Regions from separate parts of the Arthrobacter sp. FW306-1B-G06A genome, predicted to be linked through region 2. Evidence: riboswitches for the same ligand, from Rfam matches in the RefSeq annotation. Region 2 holds a riboswitch; the other holds the start of a gene.

Region 1 (15,904 bases), on a different contig from region 2:
AGGAGTCGCCCACCTTGATTTGCTCGCCGCGGATCCCGCCAAGGAGCTCGACGACGGCGCCAAGCTGGGGACCGAAAGTATCCCTCACGCGCCCGGGGGCCGGGACACCCGCGGTCACCACCTCGGCGCCGGTCAGCACCATTTTCACGAGGGGCTTGCCCAGGACGTCCAGTTCATCACGTCCGGCCAGGGCGGCCAGGGCGAGATGGGCCGGGTTCAGGACGACGCCTGATTTGATCAGCAGCTCGCCCGCCGCGGCTTCCTCTCCCGCGTCGCGGATGTGTTGCCCGTTGCGCGGTTCGCCGGGCTTCGCGTTCCCGCCGAGCGCGAGCAGTGGTAAGCCGTCTTCGTCCGTGGTCAGGACCCCGCTCTCCCTCCGCAGAACGGCCTTGGCCCCGGGCGGGATCAGGCCACCCGTGGCGATCGGGCTGGCTTGGTGCGGTGCCAGCCGATGGCCGGGTTCGGCGAGGATCCATGGACCGCTGCCGTTGACTGCCCAGCCATCCATCGCGGAGGACGCGTAGTGCGGCAGGTCCTGCAAGGCGTGGACATCCGAGGCCAGGGTCCTGCCGATGGCGTCCTTCAGGGCAACGGGTGCGGCGGGAATGGGCGTGGCGCTATCGAAGGCAAGTTGCCGCGCCTCGGCCCACAAGTGGTCGGCATGCGGGACATGCTCGGGGGCTTCCGTCATCCGGCGTCGGTTCCGGGGTTCGTATAGTCCTTCGCGAGCGTGCGTGCCAGGCCCAGGGCTGCATCCATCGACGCAGATTGAGTGGCTTGTCCCGAGCCCGAGGCAAGCCCGGCCGCAAAGCCCGCAATGAAGGTTGTCAAAGGAGCCGCCGGCCGGACCACCGAATGGGCTGCAACGCCCGCCAGGGACAGGATCTCGTTGATGTCGATCTCGACGTCGTCCAACTCATACGCTTGCAGCAGGCTCCTGCACCATTCCTCGAGCGTTTCTTCCTGGCTCTTCACGATCCGCCTCCACTGTCCGGTACAGCTGTTGTCACGGCAGGTCGCCGTCCACTCCAAGCGCCGCGGCGTCATCCCAGGTATCCACGTCATCGGTGGACCCTGCGGGGACAGGCACGGCCAGCAGATCAAGCCTAGCAAGCAGGCGGAAAACCGCAGCGTTGACCAGGCCACGTTCTTCTCCGGCAGCTTGCACTTCGCGCTGCAAAGCAGATACGCGGTAGATCCCGAGCAGCGGCTGCTTCCTACCGTCGCCGGATACGGACATGGCCCCGTCCGTGTCCTGGTGGCCTGCAACTTCCCGGAGCAGGACCGGAACCGCGGCGGCGGCCAGGGGCATATCGCAGGCCAGGACGAGAACCCAGGGCGCGTGCTTCGTGGACGGCTCCTCGCCGTTTTGCGTTTCGCCTCCGTGCCCCAGGGCGAGGAGTCCGGCGGCGATCGCGGCTGCGGGTCCGGCGAAGGGCGGCTCCTCCCGCGCGGTCAATGTGCCGTCCGGCAGAGTGCCGGGATCCGGGCCGACGACGACGACGCTTCCCGCACCGCGTGCGGCCGCCACGGCGCGCTCAAGGAGTGTGGCGCCGTCGTATCTCAACTGGGCTTTGGGCACGCCGCCGAGGCGGGAGGACTTGCCACCCGCCAATATCACCGCATCAAAGTCCACCCGCCCAGATTACCCGGGAAGCGGGCTCAATTCCGGTTCAGGCCGCCGACTCGGGCAGGAGGAAGGGATCCCATGCGGGCGCAGGTTTCTCAAGCTCCTTGATTTGCCAGATAGTCCCGGTGGGCGCCGCCGGAGTGAACCTCAGTTTCCAGCCCATCTCGGCTGGGGTGTGGTCACTCTTGGCGTTGTTGCAGCGCAAGCACGCTGCCACCAGGTTTTCCCAGGAATCCGCGCCGCCCCTGGATTTGGGGTGGACGTGGTCAATGGTGTGCGCTGCTTTCCCGCAGTAGGCGCAACGGTGACCGTCACGGCGCAAGACGCCGCGGCGTGTGACCGCCGTGATGGTGTTGTACCTTGGCCGGATGTAGCGATTGAGCAGAATCACGGAAGGACGTCCGAGAATCTCTTGTGGCCCGACGACAGGCTCGTCGCCTTCGGCCACTACGCTCGCTTTTCCGGTGAGCACAAGGACCAGCGCCCGGCGGAAGGTTACTACCGCCAGCGGTTCATATCCAGCATTCAGAACGAGTGTGCGCATGCACGTACCTCTTCACGGCCGCACCCGTCAGGGGCGCGAGGGCCGGCTGCCCTCTGCATGTACGGGCTGTGGATCGACAACCTAAGAGTAAACACCAGAAGGCCAGATCAACGAATCCATGCGGGGGTTCCAGCGCAGTGTCGGTCAAAGTTCATGTGCCGGACACGTAAGCGCACGCTCGTTAAAACAGGACATCCCCACCGGCGGACCAGCGGGGATGTTCCAGTGAAGCTATGTAACCGGGGCTATTTAGCCACCAACGCGGATGAAGACCGGGCCGGAGCCGACATTGACGCTGTAAAGGGCGGTGGTGCCACCGTTCCAGCCGCCGTGGACTGCCATGCCGTTGCCGACGTAAACAGCGATGTGGGCCATGCCCATGCCACCGTTCTGGTAGTAGACCAGGTCTCCCGGCTGCGCTTCAGCAGCGCTGACCGTACGGCCAAGGGAGAGGTAGTCTGCCGGCCAGCCGTGGAAGTTGATGCCAACAGCGGCCAGGGAGTTCGAGGCCAGGGCAGTGCAGTCCTGGGCAACGCCAAGCTGAGCGTAAGCTGCGGCAGCAATCGCTGCGCCCTTGCCGCTGGCAACCTTCGTGGCGGGCGAAACAGCAGCGGTCACAGAAAGCGTCGAGGAGCCGGTAGCGGCACCCGTGGCAGCCTGCGAAGCCGGAGCGGCTTCCTGGGTGGCAACCGGAGCTGCGACAACCGGAGCAGCTTCGGTGGAAACCACCGGGCGTTCGTACTTGATGGCGACGGAGGAGTCGGCCGAAATGCTGGCTTGGGCGATGGACTGGACTTCCAGGGCGGAGGTCGAAGTGGACTCGCGGGGAACGTTGGTTTCTGCAGCGTTGGCTGCGATACCGCTAGTGAGCACCAGACCGGAAGCAGCTGCGATAACGGCTGCCTGACGGCCTACGCCACCGGCGTTGCTGCCGACAGTCTTAGCGATAACGGCAAGCGAGTTGGTCTTGGTGACCGCGGCACGGTGGCGCGCAACAGTAGAGCGTGAAGACACGTTAAGAGGCCTCTCCCTATGCCCGCGAGGTAAGCTGTCGGATTCGGATGGGAGTCATCCGGCCACACTCCTCCCTCTCGGAAGTCGTGCGACTTAACCCCAAGGCCATCGGTGAAGATGACCAAAAGTGGGTCCCCCGCCTCTGCCAGACGATGTTTTGCGAACGGAACCTCGGGCAGTGGCAGAGCTAGGCAATCCACCCGAGTGCATCAACTCTCTAAAAGTTGATGCGAGTTAGACGGTACATGAGTTTTGGCTGAATGTCACATTCAGGTCACGGAGCGTGACAAGCATGCGAGAGACTTCCATCGGATTGGCTACAGCCAGCCCAGGGGGTCAACGACGTCGCCGTTGACCATGACTTCAAAGTGGAGGTGGCAGCCCGTGGAGGCGCCCGTAGTGCCGCTCAATGCGATGACATCGCCTCGGCCAACCGTTTGGCCCACCTGGACGTTGAACGACGACAAATGGTTGTACGTGGTTTCCAGGCCGTTGCCATGGTCCACCACAATGCGGTTTCCGCCGCCATACGGATGCCAGCCGGCGAAGGTGACCTTGCCGGCCGCGGCAGCATGGACCTGGGTGCCGCACTGGGCCACGAAGTCCTGGCCGCGGTGGAACTCCCCCAAACCGCCCGTGATGGGATTCACGCGGTAGCCGAAAGGCGAGGCCGTGGTCAGGGTGTCCAGGGGCGCCCCCAGGGTGCCCTTGGAGGACGAGGTCTTGATGGTGCCGACGGACTGTGCGCTCAAGAGCTGCTTGAGCTTGCTGTCCGGATCCGCCGTGGTTGACACTGCGGCACGGCTGAAGTCGATCGTGGCGCTTGCCGCGGCCGGAATCTCGGGCTGGGTGCCCACAGCCGAGGCGGCCTGGCTTGAATCCGCCGTGGCCGTCATGGCGCCGGTGCCCGGCATGGCGACTGTCAGGATGAGGCCCGTCGTGGCGAGGGCCACTCCGGCCTTCTGTCCCGCTCCGCTCGCGGCGGCGAATTCGGCCATCTGTCGCAAAGGACCCTTGCGGCGGCGAAGTTCGCGATGGGGATCGCGCGGCCGCTCGTGCTCGACGGCGCTTGTGCTCCGCAGCTCAGCAGTAGGACCGGACGCGCGCCTGCGGCCCCTGGTGTTCTGCGTGGTCAAGGTTTTCCTCTCTGGCAAGCCTGCGAAGTTAGCTGTCGGATTCGGGCCAGAGAGATCGTGGACCCGGTCCGCGCGAAGGGCACGAAACGCAAGGTACCCGGAGGGGCCTTGCGTTGTTTGCACTTCCGCTACGGACTTCACCCCAAGGCCGTCTTTCGACAGCCGATGGTGGTTCCTCCGTTTCTGCCAGTGAATGGACTAATCCACCTGATCCGCTGGCAGAACTCGGCTTCGGATCAGGTAACGCTTTGGTATCGGCGCCAGTATTTAACTATAGGGGATTAAGCCCCACGGTAATAATTTCGTTATCTTTGCGGGCGACCCCGCCGGGCCGGCTAGGCGACCGTGACAAACACGTGCGAGGCGACCTCAGGCGGCAGCTCCAGCGCGCCCTCGATATTGGGCACGCGAACGGAGATGTACTCCCCTACGCGCTCCAGGGACACCCTGGCGCCCGGGCGGATTCCGCCCTCGTCCAACTGGACCAGAAGTTCCGGTTCCACCTGGATCGGTTCAGCCAGCCGGCTGACGGTGACCCGGTTTTCAGGTGAATATTCGTTCATCGCGTCAAGAAGGTTGACCACGCCATCCGTAAAGGCGTGGGACGCGGCTCCACCCAGCGCTTCGAGTCCGGGAATGGGGTTGCCATAGGGCGATTCAGTGGGGTGGTCCAGCAACTCATAGAGCCGCCGTTCCACGCGCTCACTCATGACATGCTCCCAACGGCACGCTTCATCGTGCACGTAGGCCCAGTCCAGTCCAATGACATCTGCCAGGAGCCGTTCGGCGAGCCTGTGCTTGCGCATGACCTCGGTGGCGCGTTTCCGGCCCGTTTCAGTCAGCTCAAGGTGCCGGTCGTTGGACACAATCACCAGGCCGTCGCGCTCCATCCGCCCGATCGTCTGGGAAACGGTGGGGCCGGAGTGCCGCAAGCGCTCGGCGATGCGGGCGCGAAGAGCCACGATGTTCTCTTCTTCAAGCTCCAAAATGGTCCGAAGATACATCTCAGTGGTATCGATCAGATCCGTCATCCAGCTCAGCTCCTCGAGCGCAGTATCTTGCGTATTTTCGCCAGCTCCAAGCTTAGCTTATTTGGAATTACTCCGGATAATTCCGGCGCTTGTCCACCGTCCGGTCCGCCGTCCTCTCCTGAGCTGGCCGAACAATGGTTTCCACGTGGCGGACTATGACACCTTCGGTTCTGCCCCCGCCTGCGGTGTCAGGCAGAATTGGGGAGTCGAAGGGGCAGCTTGCCACCTGCCACGACCCATCTAGGCCGCTACTTCACCATTGGAGCATCCCGTGAGCGACAACAGCATCACCATCCCCGCCGATTTGCTGCCCAAGGACGGCCGCTTCGGCGCCGGGCCCTCCAAGGTCCGCCCGGAGCAGATCGAGGCCCTCTCCGCCGCCTCGACAACGATCCTCGGCACCTCCCACCGCCAAGCACCCGTCAAGAACCTGGTGGGCTCCGTCCGCGAGGGACTTAGCCAGTTCTTCCGTGCGCCCGAGGGCTACGAGGTGATTCTCGGCGTTGGAGGCTCCACCGCGTTCTGGGACGTCGCCAGCTTCGGCCTGGTCGAGAAGAAGGCCCAGCACCTCTCCTTCGGTGAGTTCGGTTCCAAGTTCGCTTCGGCGACCAACAAGGCACCGTTCCTTGAAGCTTCCTCCATCATCACGTCCGAGCCTGGTACCCGGCCGGTTTCCCAGGCCGAAGCAGGCGTGGACGTGTACGCGTGGCCACAGAACGAAACCTCGACGGGTGTCGCCGCTCCGGTCAAGCGCGTCCAAGACGCCGGCGAGGGTTCACTTGTCCTGGTGGATGCGACGTCCGCAGCCGGCGGCCTGGATGTTGATGTTGCCGAAGCCGACGTCTACTACTTCGCCCCGCAAAAGAACTTTGCGTCCGACGGAGGCCTGTGGCTGGGACTCTTCTCCCCCGCCGCCCTGGAGCGCGCGGCCCGTATCAAGGCAAGCGGCCGCTGGATCCCAGATTTCCTGGACCTGCAGACGGCTATCGACAACTCGAAGCTCAACCAGACCTACAACACGCCGTCCCTGTCCACCTTGGTGACATTGGATGCCCAGGTCCAGTGGCTCAACAAGAACGGTGGCCTGGATTTCGCTTCCGGACGCACCGCGGACTCCGCAAGCCGTATCTACAGCTGGGCAGAGGCTTCCGAGTACGCCACCCCGTTCGTGGCAAAGGCCGAGGACCGCTCCAACGTCATTGCCACGATCGATTTCGATGACTCGATCGACGCCGCGGCCATCGCCAAGGTGCTCCGCGCCAACGGGATCGTGGACACGGAGCCCTACCGCAAGCTGGGCCGCAACCAGCTGCGCATCGCTACCTTCGTTGCCATCGAGCCGGACGACGTCTCCGCATTGCTCGCCAGCATCGACTTCGTGGTGGGCGAACTGAAGAAGTAAGGGCCTGCCGCATTCCCGCGGTCAGGGCTGGTCAGCGTCGTCCGGGTGGGGATCCCGGGCGGCGCTGTCCCTTTTAACGGCGTCCCTATTAGCTGGACCCGCGCTTTGGGACTCAATCCGGAAGAACCGCATCCCGCCGGCGCTGCGGTCGAAGCGGAGCCGCAGCTGGCGCGCGCGGATGATCCACACGATGCCGACGACGGCGGTGCTGGCGCCCGCGGCAGCGGCCACTCCCACTGCCCACCGGGGTCCGGCGACGTTGGACACCCAGCCGACGAACGGTGCACCGATGGGCGTTCCACCCATGAAAATGGCCATGTAGAGTGCCATGACCCTGCCGCGCATGACGGGTTCCGTGGTGGACTGCACGTAGCCGTTGGCGCTCGTGATCATGGTCAGGGCAAACAGTCCGCAGGGAATCAATGCCAAGGCGAACATGGTGTAGTTCGGCGCCAGGGCGGCCAGTCCGCTCGCGAGGCCGAACCCGCCCGCCGCCGCGAAGATGAGCCGCATGCGTGGCCTCCCTCGCCGGGCGGAAAGCAATGCTCCTGCGACGGAGCCGATCGCCATGACCGAGTTGAGCAGCCCGAATGCCCCCGCGTCCATGCCGAACTCCGTGCCGACCATGGCCGCGATGAAGAGGACGAAGTTCAGTCCGAACGTGCCCATGATGAAGATCGCGACGAGGACAACCACAATGTCCGGGCGGTTGCGGACGTAGCGAAGCCCTTCACGGATGCGTCCCTTGCCTGCGGCGGCCCGGGGTTGGACGCGCAAGGAGGAAAGCGGAATGGCCCGGATCGCGCCAAGCATCGCGAGGAAGGTCAGGGTATTGATCATGAATACCCAGCCCGGCCCCACGGCCACCGTCAACACGCCGGCCACCGCGGGACCGATCATGCGGGCGACGTTGAAGGATGCGCTGTTCAACGCGACAGCGTTGGAAAGATAGTCGTCCTTGACCAGCTCGGACACGAACGTCTGGCGGACGGGGGCGTCAAGTGCCGAGACGACGCCAAGCAAGAGCGCGAACACGTAGACATGCCACAACTGGGCCGCACCGCTTAGGACCAGGAGTCCCAAGCCCGTGCTCAGGACCGCCATGGCCGATTGCGTCATGACGAGGAGCCTGCGCCGGCTGTAGCGGTCGGCAAGCAGTCCGGCCCACGGCGCCAGGAAAAGCTGCGGACCCAGTTGGAGGGCCAAGGTCACGCCCATCGCCCCGGCATCGTGGTTGCTCAGATGGGCGAAGACCAGCCAGTCCTGGGCAGTCCGTTGCATCCACGTGCCGATATTGGAAACGAGCGCACCGATGAACCAAATGCGGTAGTTAAGGACACCGAGCGATTTGAAGGTGGACATCAGTTGCCACCTTCACGAAATTCACTCGCCGGGTCCGCCAAGGGCTAGTCAGCCTCGATGTCGTCGGCGTCGTCGCTCTCTTGTTCGTCACCCGGGGCGGCGACGTCCTCACGGGAAGGGTCGCCGTCGTCGTCCGCGTCAACGGGGACGCCGGCTTCCTCCGCCTCCTCGGCCGCGGTAGCCTCGTCCTCCGGACGGACGCGCTTTGCCCAAGGCACCCATTCAGGAGCGAGGATGGAGTCCTCGGACGGCAGCAAGCCAAGCTCGCTGACGGTGACCACTTTGGAGCGCGAGTTGCGGGTCACGACGGCGTACCACTGCCATCCGCCGTACCCGGCCAGCCGCGATTCGAACAGGTGCGTGACGACGCGTTCGCCTTCCGAGCGCGCGGCAATATGCGGCCCGATTTCTGCCGGCTTGGCAATGGTCTCCACCGCATTGCGGGCGACGTCGACGGCGGCCGCAAGGAAAGCGTCCGGCTTGCCGACGCGCCACACAGGAATGCCGGTGCGGGGTTTCGCCGTTGATGTCATGGCAGGTTTAGGCTTCCAGCTCGTCGGCAACCTTGCGCAGGGCTGCTGCGATGGCTTTGCCCTTGGCGCCTTCAGGGTACTTGCCGGCGGACAACGTGCCGGAGAGGTTGTCCAGTACAGATACGAGATCCTGGACTACCGGAGCGAGCTCGCGGGCGTTCATGCGCTTGGCCTTGGCGATGGAAGGCAACTTGTCCAGGACCCGGAGGCCCAGCGCCTGGGCGCCCCGGCGACCGTCGGCGACGCCGAACTCAACCCGGGTTCCTGCCTTGAGATCCGCTACGCCTTCGGGCAGTGCGGATTTGGGCAGAAACACTTCCTGGCCGTCCTCTGCTGCGAGGAATCCGAAGCCTTTTTCCTTGTCATACCACTTGACCTTGCCGGTGGGCACGTAATCAACCTTCTTCGTTCTTACTTGCGAGACACAGCCGGCACGCCACCGCATCCGCAGGAGACTGCGGGAATAGGGGTGACTGCCTGGACCATGTTGGTCTATTGCTTCAAGGTTATCCTGCCCGGCCACCGATTCGCGCTTTGAGACCCCCGCAGGCAGGTCCCGCCGCCTTTTGCCCGCGGCCAGGCTGCACCCTTGCCTGGAACAGGGGATGCCGCCCGGGACTGTTAGCGTTGCTTCCATGATTCCCCACGACTTCCGCCGCCCGCTCACGATCGTTGCCGCCGTCGTCGCAGTCCTGTCCCTGGCTTCCGTAGCCGCCGTCATGGGGATCGCTTTCGCCAACGGAGTGGCACCGGTGTGGGTCACGTCCACCGCTCTCTACGGGCTGCCGCTCGCCTTTATTTTGATGGCCGCGCTGGTGGTGGACGCTGTGTGGGCGCGGCGTCGGCAATGAGCAGCCGGAAAGCCCGACGGCGGACCCGGCTGGCTGTAACGTTGAATTGATGTCCCTTATTCGCGCGCTCAGCAAGGAACTGGAAGCGCGCAGCGATGATTCGCTGCGGGCCCTGTTTGCCGCGCGGCCGGACCTCATCTCCCCGGTGGTCCCGGACTTCGCTGCGCTCGCGGCGCGGGCAAGCGCCCGCGTCAGCGTGCAGCGCGCCTTGGAACGGCTCAACAAACCGGAGATGCAGGTACTGGAGACACTCCACCTATGCACCAACACGGACACGGGCCACAGCGTCTCGGCGGCGGGACTCAAGAAGTGCATCAATGGCGCCACCCTTGCCGCGCTCGAGCCGATCCTGAACAAGCTCCAGGAACTCGCCCTCATCCACCGGGCCGATCCGCCGGCCACGGTCCACAATCCGGGGCGGCAGCGGTTCTACTTGCCGGTGGGCAGCCTCAAGGACGTCATCGGCATCTATCCAGCCGGTTTGGGCCGCAGCTACACCGAGTTGGTTCGGCTGCAACCGGCCTTCGCCCAGCGCGTGGTGCATCTCGTTGCCGAACTCCACCAGAGCGGCGCCGATATCCTGGCCGCCACGACGCCCATGGATGCTGCGTTGGCGCTGCAACGTTGGACCTCGACGCCGGAGAACCTTCAGCACATCCTGTCCGAGGCACCCGTACGGACGCGTCCCCTTTTGAACAAGTTCGGCAGTTGGGCCATGGGGGCCGTTCCCCAGGCCCAGCGCAAGGCTTCCGTGCTCCATGAAGGCCGCGACGTCGGTCCCGTGGACTGGCTCCTGGCCCGCGGTCTGCTTGTCCCCTTGGACGCCGGCCACGTTGAGCTCCCGCACAGCGTGGGCCTGTCCCTGCGCGGCGGCGCAATCGTGGACCACTTCACCTTGAAGCCTCCCGTTCCTGAACTGGGCCAGACGAGTGCCGCGTTGCGCCGGAACGCCGCCATGGGTGCCATCGCAGAAGCGCTCCGGTTGGTGGGTGAACTCCTCTACGCGGTCCGCGAGCAGCCCGTGGTCACCCTGCGCAGCGGAGGGGTGGGCGTGCGCGAGCTCAAACGCCTTGCCGACAGCCTCCGCCTGGGCTTGTCCGAGACCGCCCTGATCCTCGAGCTCAGCGCGTTGTCCGGATTGCTGCGGCTCGATGTGGACAGTTCCACCTGGGTGCAGCCGCCATCGCTGGAATGGCTCACGCTCCCCCGCCAGGAACAGTGGCTCTGGCTGGTCAACGCCTGGCTCGCGAGCGAGCGCGCACCCTCCCTTGTGGGCCAAACCCTTCCCGGGCCCGCCACCACGGCACCGCGATCCGGCTCTCCGGCAACCCCCATCAATGCCCTGTCCGCAGAGGCCCAACGCCCTGACGCTCCGCTGGTCCGCAAGCGGATCCTGGAGATCCTCGAAGAGCTCACCCTCGAGGTGGAAGCACCGGACGGCAAAGCTCCAGTGCTGAACGCCGAGGCCGTCATGGAACGCGCGGAATGGTCCCAGCCGCGGATGTCGCGGCGGTTCAGCTCCCTTGTCCGCGGGATCCTGCACGAAGCCGAACTCCTGGGGCTCATGGGCTCCGGCGCCCTGACCCAGCTTGGTTCGGCGATCGCCACCGAACAGCCCGAGTTGGCCCTCAGCATCCTCGGCGAACATCTGCCCGCCGCCGTCAACCACGTCCTGCTCCAAGCGGACCTGACCGCCGTCGCGCCGGGGTACCTGGCACCTGAACTGAGCGAAAAACTGCTCTTGATCGCCGACGCCGAAGGCCAGGGCCCGGCCACGATCTTCCGCTTCTCCGGAGATTCGATCCGGCGCGCGCTGGACGCCGGCCAGGACGCCGAAACCATCCTCGCGTTCCTGCGCACCCACTCTGCCACTGACGTTCCGCAGCCGCTCCGCTACTTGATCAAGGACATTGCCTCGAGGCACGGCCGGCTGCGGGTCGCGAGCAGCCCCAGTTTCATCCAAAGTGACGACGAGGCCGCCATCGCCGAGCTCGTCCGCGAGCCCGGGGCCGCAAGCCTGGGGCTTGTCCGGATCGCCCCCACGGTACTGACCTCCAGCGCGAGCCCCCGGGAGACCGTGAGGGTGCTGCGCGAGCTGGGACTCTCGCCTGCCGTGCAGGAGGCGGAGACCGCCGTCGTGCGCTATAAGAGGACGGCGTCGGTGGCCGCTGGCGCCCGTCCCGTGTATACGGCGCCCCGCACCGCACCACCGGACGACGACGTCGACGCCCAGCTCGCGGTGTTGAGGCACCATCGGGCGGTCCACGGCGAGGTGACCGGCGAGGCGGCGACGCAACTGGGCCTCGAAACCCTGCAGAGGGCCATCCGGCTGAAGCAAGCGGTCACCATGAACGTGGTTGACGGCTTGGGGAATTCCAACACCGAAACCGTTGTTCCGGTATCGGTGTCCGGAGGGCGCGTCCGGGTGTTCGACGCCGCCAGGGACACCGAAAGGGTCTTGTCCATCCATCGCATCATCGATGTGGAACCTGCGGGCGAGCCGCACAAGTGAGGAAGCAATAGTGAGCGACGGTCCGCTGATCGTACAGAGCGACAAAACCATCCTGCTGGAAGTCGACCACGAGCTCGCCACCGAGGCACGGCATGCGATCGCGGCGTTCGCCGAGCTTGAGCGCGCCCCCGAACACGTCCACAGCTACCGGCTCACCCCTTTGGGCCTGTGGAATGCGCGCGCGGCGGGACTGGACGCCGAAAAAGTCCTCGACACTCTCCTGCGCTATTCCCGTTTCCCGGTGCCGCACTCTTTGCTGATCGACATCGAAGAGACCATGTCCCGCTACGGCCGCTTGCGCCTGGAAAAGGACCCGCAACACGGATTGGTCATGCGGACCACCGACTACCCCGTACTCGAGGAAGTCAGCCGGGCCAAGAAAATCGCGCCGTTGCTGGGGCCCAGGATCGACGGCGAAACCGTCGTGGTGCATTCCTCCCAGCGGGGACAGCTCAAGCAATTGCTGCTCAAGCTCGGATGGCCGGCCGAGGACCTCGCAGGCTACGTGGACGGCACGCCGCACCTGATCGCCTTGAACGAGGACGGTTGGCACCTGCGGCCGTACCAGAAGCTTGCCACGGAGAACTTCTGGGCGGGCGGCAGCGGCGTCGTCGTGCTGCCCTGTGGCGCGGGCAAGACCTTGGTGGGGGCCGCAGCCATGGCTACGAGCTCCACCACCACGCTGATCCTGGTGACCAACACGGTCGCGGCCCGGCAATGGAAGGACGAACTCCTCAAGCGGACGTCGCTGACGGAGGAGGAGATCGGCGAGTATTCGGGCGCGGTCAAGGAAGTCCGGCCCGTCACGATCGCGACCTACCAGGTCCTGACCACCAAGCGCGGAGGCCTTTACCCGCACCTGGAACTCGTGGACGGGCACGATTGGGGACTCATCATCTACGACGAGGTCCATCTCCTCCCGGCTCCGATCTTCCGGATGACCGCGGACCTGCAGGCCCGGCGGCGCCTGGGACTCACGGCGACGCTTGTGCGTGAGGATGGCCGCGAGGGCGAGGTCTTCAGCTTGATCGGTCCCAAACGCTACGACGCACCGTGGAAGGACATCGAAGCCCAGGGCTACATCGCGCCGGCGGACTGCGTGGAGGTCCGGGTAGACCTGCCTAGGGACGAGCGCGTGGCCTACGCGATGGCTGAGGATGCGGACAAGTACCGGCTCTGCGCGACGTCCGAGACCAAGACCCACTTGGTGGAGCAGCTCGTTGCCCTGCACCAAGGCGAGCCGCTGCTGGTGATCGGCCAGTACATCGACCAGTTGGATGAGATCGGCGAGCGCCTGGACGCTCCCGTGATCAAGGGCGATACGACAGTCAAGGTGCGGCAGAAGCTCTTCGACGCCTTCCGGGCCGGTGACATCAAGACCCTCGTGGTATCCAAGGTGGCCAACTTCTCGATCGACCTACCCGAGGCATCCGTGGCGATCCAAGTGTCGGGGTCTTTCGGTTCCCGCCAGGAGGAAGCTCAACGCTTGGGGCGCCTGCTTCGGCCCAAGCAGGACGGCCGCGCGGCACGCTTCTACTCCTTGGTGGCCCGGGACACCCTCGACCAGGATTTTGCGGCCAAACGGCAGCGCTTCCTCGCCGAACAGGGCTACGCCTACCGGATCATGGACGCCAAGGACGTACCCGCCGGGTAAGGCGCGTCATTTTTTCTGGCTAGGCAACCAGCTGTTGTGCGTGTTCCTGGGGCTGCGCTCCTTGCCGCACGACGACGTCGACCACAGCCCAGGACTCCTCGTCCTTGAGCTGCGCATCCGCGAAGCGTTCGGCGGCGCGGCGGTCGCTGAAGTCCTCGTGCTCGATGCGTCCGGAGAGCGTGTCCAGGTAGCTGACATGGAATTCGACGTCTTGAATTTCAACGCGTGATTCTTGTTTGTTTTCCATGGCTCAAGTGTGAATCCGGGGTCCGACAATTTAGGACTGTGCCCGCGGCGTGTTGGCTTTTGGCCGGATTGCCGAGGCCTGCGCAGCACCATTCAGGCCCTGCGCAGCACTTCCGCGGCGGTGCTCCGGACCGCCTCGGTCACAGCGTCCAATATGCGCGACGGTGTCCGCCACCTTTGCCAGTACAGAGGCACGTCCAATGGCCGCTCAGGCGCGAGTTCCACCAGGGATCCATCGGCTATGTCCCGGCCGCATTGCGGTTCAGGCAGCAATCCCCACCCGAGCCCCAAACGAATGGCCTCGGCAAACTCCTGGCTGGACGGAACAAAGTGGCGCGGGCCTGCAGGCTCCATCCCACGAGCCGCACCGCCCAGGAGTTCCAGGAAGCGGTGCTGGTACTCGTCCTTGCGGTCGAAGTCGACGGCGGGAGCAGCGCAGAGCGAGGCGACATCGACGCCGTCGGGAAGCCACCGTGCCCTGAAGCCCGGAGTGGTGACGGCACGGTATCGCATGCTCCCGAGCGGCTCCACCCGGCATCCCTGCACCGGCTCAGGAGTCGCGGTCACTGCGGCCATGACAGTTCCGGCGCGCAGCATGGACGTGGAATACTGCTCGTCGTCGCGGTGAAGATCGAAGACAGCGTTCAGCTCCGCGGGAACCCTTGTCAGGGCCTTGAGGAACCAGACGGACAAGGAATCCGCGTTGACCACGATCGGAACCGAGACCATCGGGGATTCGCCGGGCAGGCCCAGTTCAAGTTCGGCGTCGGCCTCCAACTGGGCGAGCTGCCGCGCCAATCTGAGCACCACATGTCCCGACTCCGTGGCCTGGACGGGATTGCTGCGCTGCAGCAATACCCTTCCGGACGCTTGTTCAAGCGCCTTGAGACGCTGGGAGACCGCCGACGGCGTGATGTTCAGTGACCGGGCGGCGGCGTCGAGCGTGCCTTCCGTGAGCACGGCGGCGAAGGTGTGCAACTGTTCGGAGGAGAATCTGGCCATAAGATGATCTTACGATGCCTAAGAATAATTAGCTGGACTAATGACGAAGGTGGAACTTAGCCTCGAAGAATGAACTCCCCCGACGTCTTCCACGCCGCCGGCTTGGGCCTCGGCACAGGCCTGGCCCTCATTGTCGCGATTGGCGCCCAAAATGCCTTCGTCCTCCGGCAGGGCATCCGCGGCGAGCATATCGGTGCGGTCGTTGCCGTGTGCGCCATCTCGGACGCCGTGCTCATCGCGGCCGGGGTACTCGGCACAGGCGCCCTGCTCGCCGCGGCGCCTGCCGCCGTCGTCGTTCTCCGCTATGTCGGTGCGGCATTCCTGGTGACATACGGCGTGATGGCGGCACGGCGCATCCTAAGGCCGCAAGCGCTCGTCTCCGCGGAACCTGGACCGTCGGGGGCCGGCCGAAGCGGACTGGCGTCAGCACTGGCGACTGTCATGGCGCTGACATGGCTCAACCCCCACGTCTACCTGGACACCGTATTGCTCCTGGGATCCGTGGCGAACGCGCAAGGACCCGGGCTGCAGTGGTGGTTCGGCGCCGGAGCCATGCTGGGCAGTATCCTATGGTTCTGTTCCCTCGGCTTCGGCGCGAAACTGCTGCGCGGATTCTTTGCGCGACCGGCGTCCTGGCGAATCCTTGACGGCGGAATTGCTGTCACCATGGTGGGACTCGGCGTCGGGCTGGCTCTCGGCAGTTAGCCCGGGCCCACAACCACGACACCCCGATAATTCTCACAACAAGCGTCCAGTCAACTCCCAGAAACTGGGAGCATCATGAATGGTATGAAAAAGAACGGCCCCGAAGCCAAGCTCCTCGTCGTCGACGACGAACCCAACATCCGTGAGCTGCTCTCCACCTCGCTGCGCTTTGCTGGCTTTGAGGTCGTTGCGGCGTCGAACGGCCGCGAAGCGCTCGCTGCCGCCGATCTTCACGCCCCGGACCTCGCGGTCCTGGATGTCATGCTCCCCGACATGGACGGG
Region 2 (15,904 bases):
CCACCATGTCCTGGAACTCTGCCAGCGTGGGGTAGGGATCGCCGCCGTTCCAGCCACCGAGCGCGATCACGTTGGTGTTCGTGGCGAGCTCAAGGCTTGCGGCTTGGGTGGCACCGGAGACGATCGCCGACCACTTCGTGGTGGTGGATTTCAGCAGGGCGGTCAGTCCGGCGTCGGACGTTCCCTCGGAACCGGGCCCTCCCGCCGGACCCGCGCCACCAGCCGCGCCGAACCCACCGGCGCGGTTTCCGAAGCCGCCCATGGCGGAACCGCTGGGTCCCGACGTCGGGATGGAACCGGAGTGTGCTGTAGCCGCCGTCGCGAGCGTCCACGCCGCTGTTCCGAGGCCGCCGGCCAGAAGGGAAACGACGACGACGGCCGCGGCCGCTGCGTTCCGGAACCGCCCCGCCGTGTTTTGGCCGGCAAAGCGCAACGAGTCGAGGCGGAGCAGGATTGCCGCTGCCGCCACCACGCCCAGGACGACGATCACGATGCGCAACCACGGAAGCCACGAGGCGTCGCGGCCCAGGAGAACCGCGGACCAAGCCGAACTACCGAGGATGACCACGGCCAGGACGATCCTGGCCGGCCAATATCCACGGCCACGCCACAGCTCAACGCTGCCAATGCCTGCCAAGGCTGCGATTGCCGGTGCGAGCGCTACCGCGTAGTAGGGGTGGACAATGCCGCTCATGAAGCTGAAGACGCCCGCCGTCACCAGAAGCCAGCCACCCCACAGGATGAGCGCGGCACGGGTGCGGGAAGCCCGCGCTTCCCGGCGGGTGAACCATAGGCCGGCTGCCAGCAGAATCAGTGCAGCAGGGAGAAGCCAGGAGACCTCAGCGCCGAAGCTCGTGCCAAACATGCGGGTGATCCCGGCAGCGCCACCGAATCCGGCGTTGCCGCCACCGCCACCGCCGCCGCCGAAGGCGCCGAGGCCACCGAGATTGCCTCCAGCAGGGGCGCCCGCTCCGCCTCCGCCGGGCGTGCCTTCGCCCGAACCCGTGATGCGGGACAGCCCGTTGTAGCCAAAGGTCAGCTCGAGGAAGCTGTTGGTTTGCGAACCCGCCATGTAAGGCCGTGCCGATGCCGGGGTCAGCTGGAAGAGGGCGACATAACTGCCGGCTACTACTGCGATTCCGGCCAGCGCGCCGAGCAGGTGCAGCAGCCTCCGCCGCAACGGGGTCGGGGCGGCCCAGAGGTACGCGAGTCCCAGGCCTGGAACAATCAGGAAACCCTGCAGCATCTTGCTCAGGAACGCGAGGCCCACTACAGCGCCGGCAGCGGCGAGCCACTTCCAGCCCGCCCGTTCGATGGCGCGGGTAGTGAAGTACGCCGCCAGGACCAGGCAGAGAGTCAGCATGGCGTCGGGATTGTTGAAGCGGAACATGAGCGCCGCCACCGGGGTCAGTGCCAATGCCCCACCGGCAAACAAGCCAGCGCCTGGTCCGGAAACCCGCTTGACCGTCAAGTAAAGGAATCCAACGGCGGCCACGCCCATCAGCGCCTCGGGAACCAGCATGCTCAGGGGAGAGAAGCCGAAGATCCGGCCCGCCAAAGCAGGGATCCACAAGGAGGCCGGAGGCTTGTCCACGGTGATGGCGTTGCCGGCGTCGAGCGAACCGAACAGAAGCGCCGTCCAGTCCTTGGTGCCGGCTTGAATGGCCGCTGCGTAGAAGGAGTTTCCGTAACCGGTGGCCGCGAGGTTCCAGAGATACAGGAACGCGGTGGCTACGAGGAGCCCGGCGGCGGACGGCCGCACCCAGCGGGGCTGCCGGCCAAAGGCGTATCGGGTCCAGCGGGGCGTGGCGTCCGGGGTTGATGGGCCTGCCGAGTGGCGCGGTGCGTCGGCAATCCCGACGGCGGGGCCGGCGTCAGCATTTCCGGCGGCGAGTCCTGTGCTTGCGGGAGTGATCGTGGAGGTCATGATGCTGCCGTTTCTGTGCGCGTTTTGGCTTGTGTCCTGGGTTCAGCCGACGGCGCCGCAGGCTGCCGGAAGACCCAAAGGCGGAACAACAGGAAGCGGACTGCCGTGGCGGCGAGGTTCGCTGCGACCACGGTGAGAAGCTCGCCCCAGCGGTCCGGCGTCGTCGTACTATGCACCAAGGCGAGTGCCCCGGAGGTGAGTGCGAGGCCGATCCCGAAGACGATCAACCCCTCGAAGTGGTGCCGAACGGGATTGCCGCCCTGGATGCCGAAGGTGAAGCGACGGTTGGCGCCGGTGTTGGCGATGGCCGTGACGAGCAGCGCCAGGAAGTTCGCCAGCTGCGGGTCCATGAAGCCGCGGCAGAACAGGAAGATGAGCACATAGGCGAGGGTGGACGCAGCGCCGATCGCGGCGAACCGGACCAATTGCCCGAATAGGCTGCTGCGCGGGCTTTGCTCGGCGATGCGGGACGACGCCGGGAGCGGCCCGCGTGCAAGTGCCGCCCGCAGTTCCGGAATGGGGATGCGGCCCGAGACGAGATCCCGGGTGAGCCGGACCATGCCGCGGATGTCGGCCAGGGCGGTCCGCACCACGTCGACGCTGGAATTGGGATCGTCGATCCAGTCGACGGGAACTTCGTGGACCCGGAGCCCGCAGCGTTCGGCGAGGACCAGGAGTTCGGTGTCGAAGAACCACGAATTATCCATGGTGTGCGGGAGGATCTGCTGGGCGACGTCTGCCCGGATCGCTTTGAAGCCGCACTGGGCATCGCTGAAGCGGGCACCCATGAACGAGTGCAGCATCAGGTTGTATCCGCGCGAAATGAACTCGCGTTTGGGGCCGCGGACGACCCGCGAGTTACGGGTCAGTCGGGTGCCGATGGCGAGGTCCGAATGGCCGGAGATCAGCGGCGCCAAAAGGGGCGCCAGTGCGGCGAGGTCAGTGGAAAGGTCAACGTCCATGTAAGCCAGAACGGGCGACGGCGATGCAAGCCACACCTTGCGAAGGGCGTTGCCGCGTCCCTTCTCGTCAAGGTGGACAACCGCGAGCTCAGGCAGTTCCCGGGCTACGCGCTCCGCGATTTTCAACGTGCCGTCCGTGCTCGCGTTGTCCGCCACGGTGATGCGGAAGCCATGCGGGAAGGATTCGCGCAAGTGGCCGTGAAGCCTGCGCAGGCACTCTTCGAGATCGCGTTCCTCGTTGAAGACGGGGATGGTGACGTCGAGGACGGGGATGGCGGTGTGGGTGTCCACGGGGGCGCGCAGCCCCGTGCTGCGCTGGATGGGAGTGCTGGGTTGGACGGGAAGGCCCGGCGGCACCACCGCGGGGTCCTTCAGGGTTCCGGAGGTGGATTCGATGAGCGTCATGTATCCAGAGTGCCGTTGCCGAATATGAAGGCTTTAGGCGGAACCTGTGACGTGGCTGTGGATGTGTGACCAGCGTGGCGCATCACTTGCCTGGCCAAGAAACGGAGAGGCCCGTCCCGGAAGGGACGGACCTCGACGTACTTTGTGGTTGGCTCTTGGCTTAGTACCAGTTGTGGGCCAAGTGGAAGGACCATGCCGCGGACGGCGATCCGTAGCGTTCCTTGATGTAGTTCAGGCCCCAGCGGATTTGCGTCTGGTAGTTGGTCTGCCAGTCGGCGCCTTCGGACGCCATCTTTTCGGCCGGCAGCGACTGCCCAATGCCGTAAGCGCCACTGGAGGCGTTGGTGGCAGTGGTGCGCCAATCCGATTCCTTGTTCCACAAGGTGATCAGGGCCGACATTTCGCCCTGGCCCCAACCGTAGGAGGGAAGGATGCTTGCGGCGTAGGCCTGGGCGCCGGAGGGATCATCGACGGCGACGGGTGCAACCGGTGCCGCTGGAGCAGGGGGTGCAGCGGGTGCGGCCGGTGCGGCAGCCTGGGGCGCGACGGCGGCTGGAGCGGGCGCGGCCGCCTGGCTTGGCGTCGACGCAGTGCTCGGCTTGGGGCTCGCGCTTGCGCTCGCCGACGGCGTGGCGGTGGCCGAAGGCGTGGCTGAGTGATCCACCGTGCGGGATTCGGACGTGCGGCTCATGTCCTGGGCGTTGATGGCTTGTCCGGCGGCCTGGGTGGCAGCGCCTGCGCCGAGGAACACGGCAACGACGCCGGCAACAACTGCCATGCGCTGGCCGGTGCCGAGGTTCGAGGCGGCTCGCCTCAGCGTGGAACGTGACTTGTTTCTCCGGGCAGGTTCGCCGCGGTGGCGCGCAACAGGGCGCGACTGATCCTTGGAATCAGACATGGTGATTGCCTCTCGACGCCTGCGGAGTTAGCTGTCGGATTCGGATGAGGTCATCCGGCCGTGGCCACAGCGGAACGTGGCGGCACGGCTTCACCCCTAGGGCTGGCTCAACATGAGCGCTTGCCCGGAGACCTGGGTCCCCCGTCTCTGCCTGGACTGTTGGGCACCGGGGAGTGGCAGAGCTCGGCGCCTACCCGGCGGTGGCCGGAATGATCCAGCGCACCTATTCGACGGTACAGGAGGATCCAGCTTAAGTCACATTTAGGTAACGGAGATCACGACGCCGGTGCGTCGACTTGCGCGCGCCGCGCACCGGCGTCGTACTCTTCTGGTTCGCCCGTCAGGCCGGGGCAGTCCTGAGCGCCGGGAGCCGCACCGCGAACTCCGTCCGGCCAGGCCGCGACGCCACTTCGACCGTGCCGCCGTGCGCCTGAACGATGGATTCCACAATGGACAAGCCGAGGCCGGAGGTGCCCTCGGAGCCGGACCGGGCGGCGTCGGCACGGGCAAAGCGGGAGAAGATCCTGCCCTGGAATTCAGGCGGGATGCCCGGGCCGTTGTCGGTCACGGTCACCACGGCGCTGCCATCGGCGGAGCGCATCACGCCCGTGACCACGGTGGTTCCCGCCTCGGTGTGCTTGCGGGCGTTGGAGAGCAGATTCGCCAAAACCTGGTGGAGTTGGGTGGTGTCGCCGCGGACCGTGAGGGGCTCATCCGGGAGCTTGAGCTGCCAGATGTGCTCGGGGGCCATGACTTTCTCGTCGCTGACGGTCTCGATCACCAACTGCGTGAGGTCCACATCGGTGAATTCCGGGGCCTTCCCTTCGTCCAACCGGGCCAAGAGAAGGAGGTCCTCCACGAGGGTGGTCATGCGTTCGGACTGGCTCTGCACCCGGCCCAGCGACTTGCGCCCGTCTTCGGTGAACGTCTCGGTCATGCGCAAGAGTTCGGTGTAGCCGCGGATGGCGGTCAGCGGAGTGCGTAGTTCGTGCGACGCATCCGCGACGAACTGGCGCACCTTGGTTTCGCTTTGCTGGCGGGCCTCGAGGGCGCTCGAGACGTTGTCCAGCATCAGGTTCAAAGCATGGCCGACGCTTCCCACTTCGGTGCTCGGATGGGCCGCCGACGCCGGAACACGCACCGCGAGGGCCACTTCACCGGCGTCAAGCGGAAGTTTCGACACCTTGGTGGCGACGTCGGAGAGTTGCTCCAAAGGCCGCATGGTACGGCGGATCAGCACGGTTCCGGCCAGCCCGATCAGGACCAGTCCGCCCAAGGAGACCAGCACCATGGTCCAGACGAGGGAGGCCTCGGTGTCCTCTTTCGAGGCGAGAGGGAGACCTGTGATGACAACATCGCCGTATGGAGTTTCGGTGGCCACCAGCCGGTAGCCGCCAGTGGACAGCGTGCGATCAACCGGGCGGCCATCGGACGGGAGCGCCGACAGGATTCGGGCGTCGCTGGGCGACAACGGCGCACGTGTGGCATCGGAGGACAAGAAGCCGGCATCGCTGCTCACCTGGCCTGCAAGGATGCGTGCATTGAGCGTGCCGATGCTCTGGCCGCGCGGGTCCAGCGGGTCCGGACGGCCGCCAGGGTTGCCTTGCGGCGGGCGGCCGTGGGAGGCCTGCATCAATTGCTGATCGAGCTGCTTCGTGAGGAACACATCCATGGAGGCATAGCTGACCACCCCGACTGCACCGCAGATGGCCACAAGGAGTGCCATGGAGAGAAGGATCAAGCGCGTGCGCAAGTGCCAGGTTGAAGGATTGAACCAGCTATGGTCGGTCTGGCGGGGGATACCCGAGAGTGCGGACATTCGGCGCCCCGGCTATTCGGCAGGCTTGATGACGTAGCCTGCTCCGCGCACCGTGTGGATCATGGGCGGGTGGTTGGCCTCGATCTTCTTGCGCAGGTATGAGATGTAAAGCTCCACGATGTTGGCTTGGCCGCCGAAATCGTAGTCCCACACGCGGTCCAGGATCTGGGCCTTGCTGACCACGCGCTTGGGGTTCTCCATGAGGTAGCGCAGGAGCTCGAACTGGGTCGCCGTGAGCGGGATGTCCTCGCCGCCGCGGGTAACTTCACGCGTGTCGACGTTCAGGGTCAAGTCGCCCACCACCAGCTCGGCGGTGTCCATCGCGGCCACCCCCGAGCGTTGGACCAGACGGTGCAGGCGCAACAGGACTTCCTCCATGCTGAAGGGCTTGGTGACATAATCGTCGCCGCCGGCGGCCAACCCGACGATGCGGTCCTGTACGTCGTCCTTGGCGGTGAGGAAGAGCGCAGGCACCTCCGGCGCAAAGGCGCGGATCCTGCCGAGCAGCTCGACGCCGTCGAACCCTGGAAGCATCACATCCAGCACCAGGACGTCCGGTCGGAAGTCCTTGGCGAGCTTTACCGCAGCGGGACCGTCGCCCGCCACCGCCACCGACCAGCCCGCCATGCGGAGGCCCATGCTCATGAGCTCGGCGAGGCTGGGTTCGTCGTCAACCACAAGGGCACGGATGGGGGAACCGTCCGGGTGGCTGAGTTGCGGAAGGTTGTTGGTCATGGAGTGCGAGGATGCCATGGGACAACTCTCCAATCTGCCGGTTTGCCAGTGCTTTGCCGTTGCTGTGAGCACCCTGTGAGTCCCAGCCTAGCCACCTGTCCGGAGGTTGTGGCGGTTCTGCAGGTCACAGGGAAGCCTTCAGTTCGACACAGCCAACGCACAGCAAAGCGGCTGACGCTGTTTGGGACAAGAACAATCACGACCAAACAGTCTCGATTTCGATGGAGAACACCATGGATCAGCAAAACAACCCCTCCGTACCTGGTTCCGAGCCGGAGAACGGACACCCGCAGCCGGTGATCCGCCCCCTTGATGATTTTGCGCAGGCTGGTGCCGGGCAGCCGGCCGCCGGGTGGGGTGCTCCGCAGCCGCCGGCGAACCAGCAGCCGGCCGCCGGGTGGGGTCCTCGGCAGCCGCCGGCGAACCAGCAGCCGGCCGCTGGGTGGGGTGCTCCGCAGGCGCCGGCGAACCAGCAGCCGGCCGCCGGGTGGGGTGCTCCGCAGCAATACAACGCCGGACAGCCCCGACCTTCCTTTTTCAAGAATTGGAGCCTGAAGAAGGGGCTCATTGTTGGCGGCGTCGCGGTGGTGGTCGCTGCTGCGGCAGGAGCCGGTGCATATGCCGCCGGCAACGGGACCGCGGCCGCGGATACCACCAACGCGCAGGGACCTGGGGCCGGGCAGAACGGCCAGGGCGGATTCGGTGGCCCGGGCGGCACGAACGCAGGCCCTGGCGGGCTCGGCGTCGGCATGGGCGGCCTGAACGCCGCGGTCCACTCGGAATACGTGGTCCTCCAGAACGGCAGCTATGTCACCATGGCGGGTCAGTTGGGTACGGTCACCGACATCTCAGCGAGTTCCATGACCGTCAAGAGCGAGGACGGGTTCACGAAAACCTATGCGCTGGGAACGGACGTCGTGGTAGCTGAAGGCCTGCGGCAACGTGGAAGCGGAAGCGGCGGCACCACCCTGACCCTCGCCGATGTGAAATCCGGATCCAGCGTGAGGGTCACTGCGCTCAAGGAATCGGACAAGTACACGGCCCAGTCCATCCAGATCGTTACTGCCACCACATCAAGTACCCAAGGAACCGGCACCACCAACTAGTCCCCACCGCCACCCTCGCCTCGCAAGTCCCCACCGGGTCCCGGCCTTCGCAAGCTCAGGCAGGGACCCTCGCCGGCGTGGCCCCACGGCCAGGGAACCCTAGCGGCGTGGGCCCACGGAGCTGATGTCGTTACGGGCCTTCAAAACGACATCCAGTGCGAGCGCGGCGTGAGGCTAGGGCCATTGCGGGGGTCCTAGCAGACGATTTGCCAAAGAATTTTCACGAGATGCCGATCCAGGATTGGACAAGGGTTGTTTCATATCTCGAGATTCAAAGGCAAGCGCGTGACGTGGCTTGAGATTCAGAAAACGGCAAATCCATCAAATTTTATTCGAATATTGCGCCAAGAATAGCCAGTGTGACGAACGAGAATGGGTCACATTTGGACATGTGTGAATTGTGATGTGCGGCACAATAGTCCGATTCGTCTCAAAATGTGGACGGTCCGGCCCTTTGTTACTTGCAAGTTCCCTTTGTTACGTTGCACACTTCAAATGTGAACAAGAACTCAACAGCATCTGCAGCCGCAGCGATCGAGCCCAGCGCACCCGCTGGTACTTCGATGAGCTGTTGTCGAATGCATGCCTAACTTAAGACCCCAACAAGTTTCAGGCATTCGCCCCCTGCCCAGCGTCGGGCGCCCCTCCCCATCTCATTGCGGGGACCAGACCAGCATTCGAAGCCGCGATGACGGCTATTCACTTTGAGGTAAGCACTCCATGTCAGTTGCATCCGGATACGTCCACATCTCCGTCCGTAACGCCAATAAGGCCGCGTCGAACGCCGGCCTGCGTCCCGGCTTCGGCAACCGCCCGGCCTACGCCCAGCCCGCACCGCAGGGTGGCAGCCAGGCACCCGGCTACGTCCCCCAGGGCTATAACCCCAACTCCTACGGCCAGCTCCGCGCTGTTCCCGCCAACGAGGCCTCGCCGATGACTGCGCCCACGCCGGTCTTGGCTCCAGCGGACCGCTCTATCCGTCCCGTTGCTAATGACAATGTGGCCCGCGGTTTCGTGCTCTACATGGGCATTGACGAGGACACGGCCGCGGCCGCCGGAACGTCCATTGCCAAGTTGGCCCAGGAAATCCGGGCCTACGCGCAGTCCCTCGTTTCCGGCGCCGAGAGCTATGCCGCCGTCGCAGTAGCCCCGGCCAGCGCGCCCGGTTCCGCGCTCGACGTCGTCCGTTCGACTTTCGGTGACCCCACCGTTGGCAACCGCCAGCGCTCCGAGGCGCTCCGCCCGCAGCCTGCACAGGAAGCCCGCCCGTCCGGCGTCTTGATCGACCTCGCACGTCGTGAGGTGCACCTCGACGGCGAATCCCTGAACCTCACGTTCAAGGAATTCGAGCTCCTCAACTACCTCGTCGAGAACGGCACCCGCACCGTGGGCCGCGACGAACTCCTCGAGGGCCTGTGGCGCAACGCCGAAGAGGTCCCCAACGAGCGCACCATCGACGTCCACATCCGGCGCCTACGCTCCAAGCTCGGCCGCCTGGCAAACACGGTCCGCACCGTGCGCGGCCAGGGCTACCGTTTCTACGAGCACCCCGAGGTTATCGTCTGGGCCGCTCCGGAATACTCGATCTAGTCCCCACCCGTCCAAGGCGCCCGCCCCCTGTCTAGGGGGCGGGCGCTTTCGCTTCCGCGGGACGATCCCTCGGCGCCTGCGCTCGTCCCTCACGCAACAACGGCGCTTTCGGGATGTCCCGCTCACGCGACAGCGCCCGCGCGAACCAGGCGGCCGCATTCCTGCGCTCAGGACCAGTGAGCATGTGCCTCCGCGGCGATAGGGTGGGGGGATGAGCGAGCATCACATCAAGCGGCTGGTGATCATGCGGCATGCGAAGTCGGACTGGCCCCTCGGTGTGCCGGACCATGAGCGACCCCTTGCCGAACGCGGCCACAAGGAAGCCCCCCTTGCCGGGAAATGGCTCCTTAAGCACCACGTGATTCCGGACTTCATCCTGTGTTCGTCCGCGCTCCGGACCCGGCAGACCTGCACGTGGGTGTGCAGCGAGCTGGGGGAGAAGGCCCCGACGCCGAAACTCGAGGACGGCCTGTACGCCGCCTCCGCGCAACGCATGTTGACCGTCATCAACCATGTGCCGGAAACCGTCACCACTCTCATGATCTTTTCGCACATGCCCGGCGTGCAGGACCTCGCGATGCACTTGGCTTCCCGCGACTCGGACCATGACGCCTACATGGACGCCGCAACGCGTTACCCCACGAGCGCCATGACAGTCATGGAACTTGAAAAGCCGTGGGCTGAACTCGATGGGCAGGATGCCCGGCTGACCCACTTCGCAGTTCCTCGCCCAAAGAAGTAGCTCCCTCGCGCGAACTGGCAGCTAATACCCTTTTTTGCGCGGCCAGAGGGCATCTGCCGCCAGCTCGCGCGGATGGTCCCAGCTAGCCCACCTCGAGGCCGGCCGCCACATCCTGCAGCAAGCGGACCACGTGGCGGATGCTGGGGCTTGCCATCATGGTCTTCCGGTACACGATTCCCACTTGGCGTTGCTGCATCGGATTGACCACGGGCACCGCCACCACTCCAGCGGGGAGCTCGGGCCTACCGAGCCGTGGCACGAGCGCCACCGCCACGCCCTGCTGGACCATAGCGATATGGGTGGAAAAGTCGGGGTCGTAGATGCGGATGTCCGGCACGCGCCCCAGGCCTGCCAGGATCGCCAGCAACGCCTCATTGCAGATGGCCCCAGCTGGCGTGCTGATCCAGCTTTCGTCCACCAGGTCGGAAGGCTCGACGGCGGTCCGGCCAGCCAGCGGGTGGGCTGAGTTCAGCAGGACGTCGGCGGTGTCCAGGCAGAGGTCCTCGTGGACCATGTTCTCCGGAATGACCAAGGGTACGGAGTGCCAATTGTGGACGACGCCGAGATCGGCTTCGCCGGTGGCGACCCTCTGGACGGCCTCGCGCGGGTCTTCGGCCACCACACGGACCTCAAGCCCGGATGCGCCAAGCCCGGAGCCCGCCGCGGCCGAAGATCCGGCGGCAACGGCTTGGGCCGTGCCGAGTTTCGCCAGCATCGGCCCCACAAGACCCCGGCAAGCGGTGGAGAATGCCACGAGCCGCAGCACGCCGCTCGGCTTCGTTGGGTCGGCGAGCAGCGTGGCCTGCAGCTCCTCCAACTCGCCCAGGATCCGGCGTCCGTACTCCGCCAACGCCATGCCGCGGTCGGTCAGCAGTACGCCGCGGCCGTGGCGTTCGAGGACCGTCACTCCACTTTGCTTCTCGAGCTTCTTGATCTGCTGGGAAACCGCCGAGGGGCTGAAGCCCATAGCCTCCGAGGCAGCCACCACCGAGCCTTGCTGTTCCACTGCTACGAGGGCCCGTAGCGCCGCAATCTCAATCATGAAGCAAACGTACATGATCCGATGCAGAATTCAACGCTGGTGCTTCATTGGCTGGGCTGTCAGAGTTGAATCGTGAATATCCGCCACTCAGCACTCGCCGTCCTTGTCGCCGTCCTTTGGGGCCTGAATTTCGTCGCGATCGACTTTGGATTGCACCCCGGTAACGGGAGCGGTGGCGCGGCCGACGTGCCGCCTCTACTGTTCGTGGCCATCCGCTTTGTGCTGGTGGTGTTCCCCTGCATCTTCTTCGTCCGCAAACCGGACGTCAGCTGGAAGGCGATCATCGGCGTCGGGCTCTTCATGAGCGCCGGGCAGTTTGGCCTCCTCTACCTGGGCATGGCGCTCGGCATGCCTGCAGGACTTGCCTCGCTGGTCCTGCAGGCTCAAGTGCTCCTGACGGTGCTGTTGGCGGCCCGCTTCCTGGGGGAGCGGCCGAGCAAGCGGCAACTGACAGGGGTTGTGCTGGGTGTCGCCGGGCTAGCGCTGGTGGCGGTGGGTCGAAGCTTGGTGGCCCCCGTGGTGCCGCTCATGATCGTGCTCGCCGCCGCCTTGTCCTGGGCCGCGGGCAACATCATCGCCCGCAAAGCCAAGGCGGCCTCGGGACTGGGGCTGGTGGTCTGGTCCGGGGCCGTGGTCCCCTTGCCCCTCGCGGCCCTGTCGCTCATCGTCGACGGCCCGGCAGCCGTCGTCGGGACCCTCACCAACCTTCAGCCGGCCACCATCCTGAGCGCCTTGTATACCGCCATTTTCGCGTCGCTGGTGGGCTACGGCATCTGGAACCGGCTGCTCAGCCTGTACCCGAGCTCGGCCGTGGTGCCTTTCACGTTGTTGGTCCCGGTGGTGGGAATGACCGCCGCGTGGCTGCTCATCTCAGAGGTCCCGACGACGGCGGAACTGGCCGGCGGGCTCCTCCTGCTGGGCGGCGTCGCGACTGCCGTGCTGCAACGGCGCGAGAAGCCTGGGGACCTGGCGGCGGCCGAAGTACGTCAGCGCTTGGGGGCCGGCTTGCGCTGAGGGGCGGATCCCGACGTCGGGCGCTTGGCGGGGGTGCGTGGTGCAGGGCGCTTCACAGTTCCCGACGCCGGACGGGCCGCCGGTCGCTGGGCGGTCCTGCCGGGTGCCGGGGAAGGCCGCGAAGCAGGCCGGGGCGCGGGCCGCCGGGCAGCCGGACGGGCCACTGCCTTCGCACGGCGCGATGGCCATACCGCCCCCACGAACAAGATCAGCAGGGAGCTGCAGCCGGCAAGCGCGGCGAGGTAGAAATAGATGTCCGAGTCCTTGGTGCTCACCGCGCTGCCCAGGGCGTTCTCGTCCTGGTTGAAGGCGAGGCCCCACATGCGCAGGAACGCGATTCCGAACGCGATGAACAGGATCGTCGAGATGGCCCCGAGAACCAGCATGAAGTACCTGCGACGGGTGAAAACCTCGGCGACGCACGCCAGGTAGCCGATCGCCAGGGCCCCCAGGAAGATGTACATCACGGTTTCGTCAAGGGTGATGGCCAGGAGCACCAGCAAACCAGCAGACACCACAGCAGAGATAATCGCAAGCTTTCCGCTGTTCCCCATGTGACGCATGGGATTAATCATCCCTGACCCGCGGCAGCGCCGCGCCCCAAGACGCGGCAGTTGCCATACCGTTACCGCAGTACGTAGCCCCGCATGATGGTCATGAGGGCCGCTATGCTCTGCTCGCGGGTGCGCTCGGGGTTGTACGTCTGCCGGTCAAGGCCCACCACGAAGATCGCTCCGAACATCGCCGCCTCGAGGCTACCCCGGGCAATCCCCGTATCCACCGTGTACGTGGTGGCGACCTTTTCGATCGCCGCGCCGATCACGGCCAACAGCTCGCTGCGGAGCTCGACGAAGAGCTTGCCCCATTCGCTGGGCGTCCGCCAGTTCTCGCTGATCCAGAGCCGAGCGAAGGACGGGTAGTCGTCCATGAAGTCCATGGCTTGCCCGAGCATGGCCTCCATCGCCTCGAGCGGATCGGCGTGCAGGCCTTCAATCGTCTGGAGCCGGCCGAGCATGATGTCGACGCCGTGGCGCAGCAACTGGGCGATCAGATCGGACTTGCTGCCGAAATTGTAATAGACCGTTCCCTTGGACACCCCGGCTGCGGCCGCGATCTCGTCCACCGTCACGCCCGCTGCGCCACGCTCGCCGATCAGCTCCATCGAAGCGTCGAAAAGGCGCTGCTTGGTCGCGTTGGTGCGGGCCGGGCGGAGCTTCTTCTCCGGGAGCCCCGAGACATCCGGCTCTTGCATGCTCATACCGCGATCTCCGGCTTCAGGGTCTTGAGGGTCCAGAACTTGTGCTTACGGACGGCCAGCGTGGATAGCGCGGCCCCCAGCACAGTGTAGCCAAGCAGTCCCAGGACAATCGGCCAGATCATGGACAAGTCGCCGCCGTAGATCAGGTGCCGCATGCCGGTCACTACGTAGCCCATTGGCATGATCTCGTGCACCACGTGCAGAGGCATGGGGGTGGTTTGCCAAGGGAACGTTCCGCCGGAAGACACCAGCTGCAGGACCAGCAGGATCAGCACCACGAACTTTCCAGGAGTCCCGAGCAAAGCCACGATGCCCTGGATGAGGGCCGTGAACGCCATGACCGCTGCCAGCATGAACAACCACATCGCCACCGGGTGAGCCGCGTTGAGTCCCAGCCCCAGGTTCACCACGAGGGTGAGGATACTGGCCTGCAGCACGGACACCACGAAGAACGGGAGCCAGCCGCCGACGGCGATTTTCCATGACGGCGCGTTCGACGCCAAGGCCCGCTGGGTGATGGGACGCATAGCCTGGACCAGCATGAACACGCCGATCCAGAGGGACAGTGTCAGGAAGAACGGGGCCAGGCCCGCGCCGTAGGACCCTGCCTTGGCCTGCGATACGTTGTTGACGGCCACAGGATCCGCGATCACTTTGGACACCTCGCTCTTTTGGGCGTCGTTCGGGTTCGGGACCTTGCCTGCGCCCTTCGCCAACTCGCTCGCCAAGGTGCGGGATCCGTCAGCGGCGCTTGCAGCACCAGTGGCAAGCTGCGCCGCGCCGTCGTCGAGCTTTGCGGCGCCGTCCGCGAGGGCCGCCGTGCCGTTGACGGCGGACTGTTCGCCAGCGGCGAGCGTGGAGGCTCCAGAACTGAGCTGGTCCGCGCCTGCCGAGGCCTGGCCGATGGCGCCCGTCAGCGCCGGGGTAGCGCCCGCAAGCTTGGCGGCGCCGGCACTGACCGCGGCCGATCCGTTGGAAAGCTGCTGGATCTGCGCGGCATCCGCCGAGATCTTGGCTTTGGCGTCGGTGACCGGAGCGGACGCGGCGGCCGTGTCGAAGTCGGCCAGGATCTTGTTCGCCTGGTCCTGGGTGATGACCCCTGCGGACACGAGCCTCGCGTTGGAGGCCACCACGCGGTCCCGCGCCCCGGCGTCGAACGCCGAAAGCTGCCCGACGACGTCCTGGACTTTCGCGTTCAGCTGTGCGTTTCCGGCGGCTACTTGGGCGGCGCCGTCGGCAAGCTTCTGGGAGTCTGCCGGGAGGGACGCGGTCTTGTTCTTCAGCTCCGTGAGGCCCGCGCTGAGCTGCCCGGCACCGCCGTTCAGTTGATTGGCGCCGTCGCGCAGCTTGTTTTGGCCCGCCAGGAGCTCGGACGCACCGCTGCTGAGCTTGCTGGTGCCGTCGTGAAGGGCGGCCGCGCCGTCGCTGAGCTTCCCGACGCCGTCGGCAAGTTGGGAGGCGCCGTCGGACGCCTTGACGATCGAAGCGTGGATCGTGCCGAAGCCTGTGAGGAGTTGGTTGGCGGTTTCCTCGCCTACTTCCTTGGCCACAGTGGAGTGCACCGCGGTGGTGAGTTTGTCCACGATGGTGCTGAGGAGGTAGTTGTTCGCGTCATTGGTGGTGACGTTGAGCATCGCCTGGTTGGCCGCATTGAAACTGCCCGGTGAGACCAGGTTGGCCGAGAAGTCCTTCGGGATCTTCAGGGCGAAGGCGTACTTGCCGGATTCAACGCCGGCATCGGCTTCGGCCGTGGTGGTCACCCGCTGCCAGTTGAACACGTGGCTCTCCACGAGGCTGTCGGCAACCTTCTGGCCAGCCTGCAGCTCCGGGCCGCTTGCCGGCTGGGCTCCCGCGTCCTCGACGACCAAAGCGGCGTCGATCTGGTTGAGGTTGCCGTAAGGATCCCAGTTCGCGTAAAGGTACACGGCCCCGTAGAGGAGGGGCACCATGGTCAGGGCGAGGATGGTCAGCTTGGGCAGGAGCCCGCCGGTCATGCGCTTGAGTTCGGAGCGGGCCAGCCGCAGAACAGTCACTTTGCGGTCCTTTGCAGGGTTTCGGGTACTTCTTCGGGATCTTCTTGCGCGGCTTCCGCGGGTTCGGCGGGTGCCGTGTGCGTGACCGAGTTGCCGATCACGGCGGCCGGGCCGTCCCAGCCGTCCGGAAGGGCAGAGACGACGGCGACGACGGCGAGCGGCCGCCCGGCGTCGTACGCCAATTGCTCAAGCCGGGGGAGCCAGTCCGCAGTGTTGGCGCTGTGCCGGTCCGGGGAATCGAGCACCAAGAGGTCGAGGGCAGGGTCCGCGAGGGCCAGGGCGGTCAGCAGTTCAAGGCGGCGGTCCGCAGGGAGTTGCTCGATCCACAGCCCGGCGATGTCTTCGAAGCGGTTGATCTTGAGCCACGGCTTGC

Evidence for each region. Region 2 has a riboswitch for cyclic di-AMP ahead of AC3WJM_RS17815 (aggregation-promoting factor C-terminal-like domain-containing protein). Riboswitches for the same ligand answer to the same signal wherever they lie in the genome.
Region 1: linked by a shared signal. The riboswitch ahead of AC3WJM_RS00170 (M23 family metallopeptidase) and the one ahead of AC3WJM_RS17815 (aggregation-promoting factor C-terminal-like domain-containing protein) in region 2 are both predicted to bind cyclic di-AMP.

What each region holds. Positions count from the first base shown of each region.
Region 1 is NZ_JBYSXB010000001.1:34,226-50,129, forward strand. It holds gene AC3WJM_RS00145 (molybdopterin molybdotransferase MoeA) at 1-691, opposite strand, end outside; gene AC3WJM_RS00150 (DUF6457 domain-containing protein) at 688-975, opposite strand; gene mobA (molybdenum cofactor guanylyltransferase) at 1,007-1,636, opposite strand; gene AC3WJM_RS00160 (HNH endonuclease) at 1,674-2,174, opposite strand; gene AC3WJM_RS00165 (NlpC/P60 family protein) at 2,424-3,188, opposite strand; cyclic di-AMP (ydaO/yuaA leader) riboswitch at 3,194-3,360, opposite strand; gene AC3WJM_RS00170 (M23 family metallopeptidase) at 3,506-4,324, opposite strand; cyclic di-AMP (ydaO/yuaA leader) riboswitch at 4,327-4,534, opposite strand; gene AC3WJM_RS00175 (iron-dependent transcriptional repressor DtxR) at 4,660-5,355, opposite strand; gene serC (phosphoserine transaminase) at 5,627-6,757, shown strand; gene AC3WJM_RS00185 (MFS transporter) at 6,779-8,119, opposite strand; gene AC3WJM_RS00190 (DUF3027 domain-containing protein) at 8,164-8,652, opposite strand; gene AC3WJM_RS00195 (cold-shock protein) at 8,660-9,043, opposite strand; gene AC3WJM_RS00200 (hypothetical protein) at 9,288-9,503, shown strand; gene AC3WJM_RS00205 (helicase-associated domain-containing protein) at 9,553-12,015, shown strand; gene AC3WJM_RS00210 (DNA repair helicase XPB) at 12,026-13,669, shown strand; gene AC3WJM_RS00215 (hypothetical protein) at 13,689-13,916, opposite strand; gene AC3WJM_RS00220 (LysR family transcriptional regulator ArgP) at 14,009-14,917, opposite strand; gene AC3WJM_RS00225 (LysE/ArgO family amino acid transporter) at 14,987-15,622, shown strand; gene AC3WJM_RS00230 (response regulator transcription factor) at 15,707-15,904, shown strand, end outside.
Region 2 is NZ_JBYSXB010000037.1:29,321-45,224, forward strand. It holds gene AC3WJM_RS17805 (ArnT family glycosyltransferase) at 1-1,927, opposite strand, end outside; gene AC3WJM_RS17810 (bifunctional glycosyltransferase family 2/GtrA family protein) at 1,924-3,294, opposite strand; gene AC3WJM_RS17815 (aggregation-promoting factor C-terminal-like domain-containing protein) at 3,455-4,192, opposite strand; cyclic di-AMP (ydaO/yuaA leader) riboswitch at 4,195-4,368, opposite strand; gene AC3WJM_RS17820 (sensor histidine kinase) at 4,533-6,011, opposite strand; gene AC3WJM_RS17825 (response regulator transcription factor) at 6,024-6,764, opposite strand; gene AC3WJM_RS17830 (hypothetical protein) at 6,980-7,852, shown strand; gene AC3WJM_RS17835 (winged helix-turn-helix domain-containing protein) at 8,573-9,442, shown strand; gene AC3WJM_RS17840 (SixA phosphatase family protein) at 9,654-10,184, shown strand; gene AC3WJM_RS17845 (LysR family transcriptional regulator) at 10,267-11,226, opposite strand; gene AC3WJM_RS17850 (EamA family transporter) at 11,299-12,240, shown strand; gene AC3WJM_RS17855 (hypothetical protein) at 12,213-12,803, opposite strand; gene AC3WJM_RS17860 (TetR/AcrR family transcriptional regulator) at 12,866-13,498, opposite strand; gene AC3WJM_RS17865 (YhgE/Pip family protein) at 13,495-15,531, opposite strand; gene AC3WJM_RS17870 (ABC transporter ATP-binding protein) at 15,528-15,904, opposite strand, start outside.